DNA from 2 places in the Mesorhizobium sp. DxT genome. Region 1 is predicted to be linked to the other one. Evidence: riboswitches for the same ligand, from Rfam matches in the RefSeq annotation. Region 1 holds a riboswitch; the other holds the start of a gene.
The links. Region 1 has a riboswitch for cobalamin ahead of ACVJNE_RS15385 (CbtB domain-containing protein). Riboswitches for the same ligand answer to the same signal wherever they lie in the genome.
Positions count from the first base shown of each region.

Region 2: linked by a shared signal. The riboswitch ahead of ACVJNE_RS09840 (ribonucleoside-diphosphate reductase subunit alpha) and the one ahead of ACVJNE_RS15385 (CbtB domain-containing protein) in region 1 are both predicted to bind cobalamin.

Region 1 is NZ_JBZFLJ010000007.1:264,052-267,302, reverse strand. It holds gene cobO (cob(I)yrinic acid a,c-diamide adenosyltransferase) at 1-593, opposite strand, end outside; gene cobU (bifunctional adenosylcobinamide kinase/adenosylcobinamide-phosphate guanylyltransferase) at 593-1,111, opposite strand; gene ACVJNE_RS15390 (CbtA family protein) at 1,104-1,835, opposite strand; gene ACVJNE_RS15385 (CbtB domain-containing protein) at 1,851-2,027, opposite strand; cobalamin riboswitch at 2,059-2,255, opposite strand; cobalamin riboswitch at 2,316-2,516, shown strand; gene ACVJNE_RS15380 (DUF1636 family protein) at 2,554-2,994, shown strand; gene cobW (cobalamin biosynthesis protein CobW) at 2,991-3,251, shown strand, end outside.
Region 2 is NZ_JBZFLJ010000004.1:115,159-118,409, forward strand. It holds gene ACVJNE_RS09835 (isochorismatase family protein) at 1-1,346, shown strand, start outside; cobalamin riboswitch at 1,423-1,633, shown strand; gene ACVJNE_RS09840 (ribonucleoside-diphosphate reductase subunit alpha) at 1,738-3,251, shown strand, end outside.

The DNA of each region.
Region 1 (3,251 bases):
GCCTTCACGCCGGCGGCAAAGTGGTGCTTGACCTGCCCCATCTCGGTGACGAGGTCTGCCACCTCCACGAGTTCGGGCTTTGCGTTGCGTCCGGTGACGACGACATGCAGGTCCGGCCGGCGCGTCTTCAGGGTAGCCACGACACTGCCGAGGTCGAGGTAGTCGTAGCGCAGAGCGATGTTGAGCTCGTCTAGGATGACCAGGCCGAAACTCTCGTCGGCCATCATCTCCTGCGCCTTCGCCCATGCGCGCTCGGCCGCGGCCACGTCGCGGGCGAGATCCTGCGTTTCCCAGGTGAACCCCTCGCCCATGGCGTGCCAGACGAACATGTCTCCGAAGCGCTCGAGCGCCTGCGTCTCGCCTGTCTTCCACGCGCCCTTGATAAACTGCACGACACCGACCCGCCGTCCGTGTCCCAACATGCGCAAGGCAAGGCCAAACGCCGCGGTCGACTTGCCCTTGCCCGGCCCGGTATTGACGACCAAAAGACCCTTTTCGACCGTCTTGCCGGCGACCTCGGCGTCCTGGACGGCCTTGCGTCTCTCCATCTTGGCCTTATGGCGCTCGGCTTGCTTTTCGTCGATCTCGCGCATCACTTCACTTTCATCGGAAGGCCGGCGACCATAAAGACCACGCTATCAGCGCGCGCCGCGACCATCTGGTTGAGGCGACCCGCAGCATCGCGAAACCGGCGCGCAAGCGCGTTGTCCGGCACGATCCCGAGCCCGACCTCGTTTGCGACGACAACCCAGCGCCCATGTGGGCTGGCGAGGGCATCGGCCAGCCGCTGCGATTCGGCATCTACGTCCCGCTCGGCCAACATCACATTCGTCAGCCACAGGGTCAGGCAATCCAGAAGAACCGGACGACCCGCGGGCAACGCTTCCAGCGCGTCGACGAGGTCCAGCGGCGCATCGACGGTCTGCCATCGCGAATCCCGGCGCGCACGGTGGTGAGCGATCCGCTCCGCCATCTCGCCGTCCAGCGCCTGCGCCGTCGCGATATAGCTCCAGGGCGCCGGCTCTGCTGACAGAAGGTCCTCGGCGTGGTGGCTCTTTCCGGAGCGCGCACCGCCGAGGACGAAAGTCAGCGTACCGGTCGGGTCAGGCAAGGCTGCTTTGCGGCTCGCCGAGCCCCTGCGCGAAACGCGGCCGCAGCACGCCAACTATGGCGCCGAGAGCCAGCCAGAAGACGAGGTTGGTCACGGTCACCGCCACAACAAAGCTGTGGTGGAGATGGGCCGGGACCAGCGTATCGTGGCTCTCCGGCTGCGGAGCGCCGATGACGTGCGGCAGCACGATCAGCACGGCACCCAGGGCCGCCAGCGCCGCCGACCGCGTCAGCGCGATAAGCGCGAGTCCACCGGCCGTGGCAATGACGACACCGATCCACCATGCCTGCCGCGCGAAGAGATCGGCGGCAGGCATGCCCGGCAGTTCGGGCGGCAGGCCTAGTCCGGGTGCAAGCGTGAACACCGAGAAACCAGCGAACCCCCAGAATAGTCCCTGCCGCCAGCCGGCGATCCCGCCAACCAGTTCGGATGCAACAACCAGCAGCAGGCTGAAGCCAATGCCGGTCACAATGGCTGCAAGGGCGGTGTAGAGGGTTCGTTCCAGCCCGTCGGCGGGCATCCACGCCTCGTCGCCATGGCTGTGCCCGGCTGCACCGTGATCGTGTGATTCTTCAGCCGCAGCACCTTCTTCGCCTGCGCCTTCATAGGCTTCGGCTTGGAGAATGAGGGGAACCGTGAAGGCAACCTGCATGGCGGTCATCACGAAACCCGCGAACAGCCCGGAGAGCGCCGCGACGAACACGACGTTACGAAATATGGTCATGGCTTAACTCTCGTATCAGTGGCAGGGAAATGCCATCGAATGGCGGTAGTCGTGGCCGGCATTGTGCATCACTTCGATATGGGAAAAGCCCACGAAGCCGGTGATGAACAGGCCCAGAAAACCTGCGAGCGAGAGCTGCAAGAGGCGCGATTGAGAAGAAGCGGCACCGATAGCGCCAGATGAAGTAGCCATGATTCGTCCTTTCCCCTCCACCCGAGGGAACGTGTTGCGATAGTCAGCGGCAGGTCTCCTGGCTCGCGGGTCACAGCCCTTCCCCGCCTTCCCGAAGCGAATGCTCCAGTGGCTTTTGGGGAAAGGCTCTCCGCTTACAGTTGCGGGGGCAGCCGCGGAATCGGGCGCTGTTGGCCCTCACCGCATTCCCTCTGGTCCCTTGCGGAAACCGACGACGCTTTCACCATAGCGCAATCATCGGCTGCCGCAACCTTCAATCGAGCCGCGTTGACAGCCTTACCTCGGGCGACCTAAATGGACGCCGACGGTCCTGTCGCCGCGAGGTGACAGGCTAAGAGGGAATACGGTGCGCTTTCGGGCAAATCCGTAGCTGTCCCCGCAACTGTAGACGGATAGTTCCTGTCGAATGCCACTGAAGCGGGTGCTTCGGGAAGGCGGCAGGAGCAGCGATCCGTGAGCCAGGAGACCTGCCGTCGCAGACCCAATCCTGACCGCCCGGCGGGTGTTCCCGGGCAAGGAGCGCAATGTGACGGACATAATTTCCGGCGAGTTGAAGCCGGACCTCGATGCCTCTTCGCCAGATAGCGAGACCGCGTCCGCGGTTACCATAATCGTCTGCAGTTCCTGCCGCTATCCAGGCACGCCGGCCGAAACCTTTCCACGACCCGGATCGGCGCTGGCCGACGCCACCCGCGAGGCCGCAGCAGGCAGCACGGTCGACGTCAGGCAGGTCGCCTGCCTCGGCAACTGCAAGCGAGGCCTGAGCGCCGCCGTGCTGCGCGCCGGCTCGTGGAGCTACATCTTCGGCGAACTCGACACCGACAACGCCGCAGACCTCGTTGCGGGCGCGGAGCTCTTTGCCGGCTCATCCGATGGTTTCATGCCGTTCCGCAGTCGGCCGGAAGCGCTCAAGCGCGGCCTCATCGCCCGCGTCCCCACCGCAGCCAACCTTCAGGATCTCAAATGAACACGTCCGTCCAGCGCATCCCCTGCACCGTCGTCACCGGCTTTCTCGGCGCCGGCAAGACCACGCTCATCCGCAACCTGATAGAGAATGCCGGCGGCAGGAAACTCGCCGTCATCGTCAACGAGTTCGGCGATGTCGGCATCGATGGCGAAATCCTGCGCGGCTGCGGCGTCGAGAACTGCTCCGAGGAGGACATCGTCGAACTGGCCAATGGCTGCATATGCTGCACCGTCGCCGACGATTTCGTGCCGGCTCTG
Region 2 (3,251 bases), on a different contig from region 1:
TGCTGGTTTGCGAGCACGCCACGTCGAGCGTAGCGCGGTTCGGGCCTGACGGCCGCCGCGATGTGCTCGCCAGCCATTTCGAAGGCAGGGAGCTGAACAGTCCGAACGATCTGTGCGTACACTCCAGCGGCGCGATCTATTTCTCCGACCCGTGGTACGGCCGCATGGCGCATTACGGCGTGGAGCGGCCACGCCAGCTCGGCTGGCAGGGCGTGTTCCGCATCCCGCCCGGACAGGTCGGAGGCGAGCCACAATTGCTGGTCGACCGCTACCTCTTCAGCCAGCCCAATGGACTGTGTTTCTCGCCCGACGAGACGCAGCTCTATGTGAACGACACCGAGCAATGCAATATTCGCGTCTTCGACGTGAAGCCGGACGGCACGCTGGGCGGCGGCCGCCTGTTCGCGTCCGGCATCAAGGATACGTTGAAGCCGGGCGTGCCCGACGGCATGAAGTGCGATGCGGACGGCAATGTCTGGGTGACGGCGCCGGGCGGTGTATGGGTCTACGATCCGGCAGGGCAGCTTCTCGGCAAGGTTTCGATACCCGAACTCCCGGCCAACCTGCACTGGGGCGGGGAAGACTGGCGCACGCTGTTTGTCTGCGCGTCGACCTCGGTCTATGCCGTGGACGTCAAGATCGGCCCGCGTATCGAACCTTTCATGCGCCCGCGTGCTGCTGCGCGCTCAGGCCCATCGGCCAGCCAGCCCGTCGCTGCGGCCGGCGATGGCAGCTTCAAGCTCGACACGTCGCGCTGCGCACTCATCATCCAGGACATGCAGAACGATGTGGTGATGGAAGGCGGAGCCTTCGCAGATTCCGGTTCGCCGCAGCACTGCCGCGAGCAGAACGCGATCGAGAATGCGCGCCGCCTCGCCGAACATTGCCGCGCGGTCGGCGTGCCGGTGATCCATGTCTGGTTCGAGGTGGACAATGCCGGACGCGGCATGACGCTCAATGCGCCGCTGTTCGAGAACACCATGCAGGCCAACGCGCTGGTGAAAGGCAGTTGGGGCGCCCAGCCCGTGCCGGGGCTGGAAGCGCAGGCGGGCGACCATGTCGTCTCCAAGAACCGCATGAGCGCCTGGGAAGGCACTAGCCTGGAAACCGTGCTCAAGGCCGAGGGCCGGGATACCATCATCGAGACCGGCGCGTGGACCAACATGTCCATCGAGCACACGGCGCGGACCGGCGCCGACAAGGGCTACATCATGATCGTGCCGGAGGATGCCTGCTCGACCATGAACGCCGACTGGCATCGCGCCTCGATTGACTACGCGTTGCAGAATGTCGCCGCCGTGACCACGACGGATGAGGTTCTGCGGGCGCTCGGAGCGGCCGGCTAGCGCCCGCTCACCCGGCTGCGCAACATTGCTCGCGGGAAATCTCACGCTACGCGTTGACACTGTCCGCGTAGCAGATACTAGATGTAGTCGTCATGGTTCTTGCGAGTCGGATTGGACTCAAGAGCTAAGAGGGAAGCCGGTGCGCATGTAGTGCAAGGCCGGCGCTGCCCCCGCAACTGTAAGCAGTGAGCTTGCGTCGAGTTACGCCACTGGTGCGAGAGCGCCGGGAAGGCCGACGAAAGCGGCGACCTGCGAGCCAGGAGACCTGCCGTGACGAACACACACGAACCTCGGGCGGGGTGTCCCGATGGTGCGCGTTGCTGATGCGCGGTCCGCCGTGCGCCCCGGCATGCGTTCCGCGAAATCCCCGTCCAAAACCTACGGGGACAAGATGCCGGCAACCTCTACTCAGCACACCAGCGGGACCGCACCGGTTCCGATTTCCATCGGAACCGCCGACCGGCCAGCGGCCGAACCGGGCTACCGCGTCATTCGCCGCAACGGCGCTGTCACGCCCTTCGACCCGACCAAGATCACGGTAGCGCTGACCAAGGCGTTTCTGGCGGTGGAGGGCTCGACGGCGGCCGGCTCGCGACGCGTCCACGACGTCGTTGAGGAACTGACCGAGCAGGTTGTGTCCGCGCTCACCCGTCGCGTTGGCGAGGGGCGCACATTCCACATCGAGGACGTGCAGGACCAGGTGGAACTCGCGCTGATGCGCGGTGAAAACCACAAGGTCGCGCGCGCCTATGTGCTCTACCGCGAGGAGAGGGCGCGAGAGCGTGCCGCCGGGAAGGCGACCTCGACCGAAAGCGCCGTGCCGTCCCTGCAGGTGAAGGCGGAAGACGGATTGCTCCTCCCGCTCGACGAAGCGCGCCTTGCGCAGATCGTCGAAGAGGCCTGTGCCGACCTTGATGCGGTCTCGTCCACGCCAATCCTTGCCGAGGCGCGGCGCAACCTCTATGACGGCATCACGCTCGACGAACTGTCTCTGGCACCGATTCTCGCCGCGCGCACGCTGGTCGAGCAGGAGCCGAATTACGCCTTCGTTTCCGCCCGCCTGCTGCTCGACAGGTTGCGGCGCGAGGCGCTGACCTTCGTTTCCGGCCGGGCCGAGCAGGCAACGCAGGCCGAGATGTCGGCCCGTTATGCGAGCTATTTCCCCGATTTCATCAAGACCGGCATCGAGGCTGAGCTGATCGACCCGGAACTCGGCCGTTTCGATCTGGCTCGTCTCGGCGCGGCTTTGAAGCCGGAGCGCGACCTGAACTTCCAGTATCTCGGGCTCCAGACCCTCTACGACCGCTATTTCCTGCATACCAAGGGCAAGCGCTTCGAGCTGCCGCAGGCCTTCTTCATGCGCGTCGCGATGGGGCTGGCGATCCGCGAGATCGATCGCGAAGGCAGGGCGATCGAGTTCTATGACCTGCTGTCGTCGTTCGATTTCATGGCCTCCACGCCGACGCTATTCAATTCGGGGACGACGCGGCCGCAGCTTTCCTCCTGCTTCCTGACCACCATCGGCGACGACCTCGACGCCATCTTCAAGGGCGTGAAGGACAATGCACTGCTTGCCAAATATTCGGGCGGGCTTGGCAACGACTGGACGCCGGTGCGCGGCCTTGGCGCCCACATCAAGGGCACCAACGGCGAGAGCCAGGGCGTCGTGCCGTTCCTGAAGGTCGCCAACGACACCGCCATCGCCGTCAACCAGGGCGGCAAGCGCAAGGGCGCGGTCTGCGCCTATCTCGAGACCTGGCATGTCGACATCGAGGAATTCCTCGACCTCAGGAAAAACACCGGCGACGACCGCCGCCGCACGCATGACATGAACACGGCCAACTGGGTGCCGGACCTCTTCATGGAGCGCGTGGAGGCCGACACGGAATGGACGCTGTTCTCGCC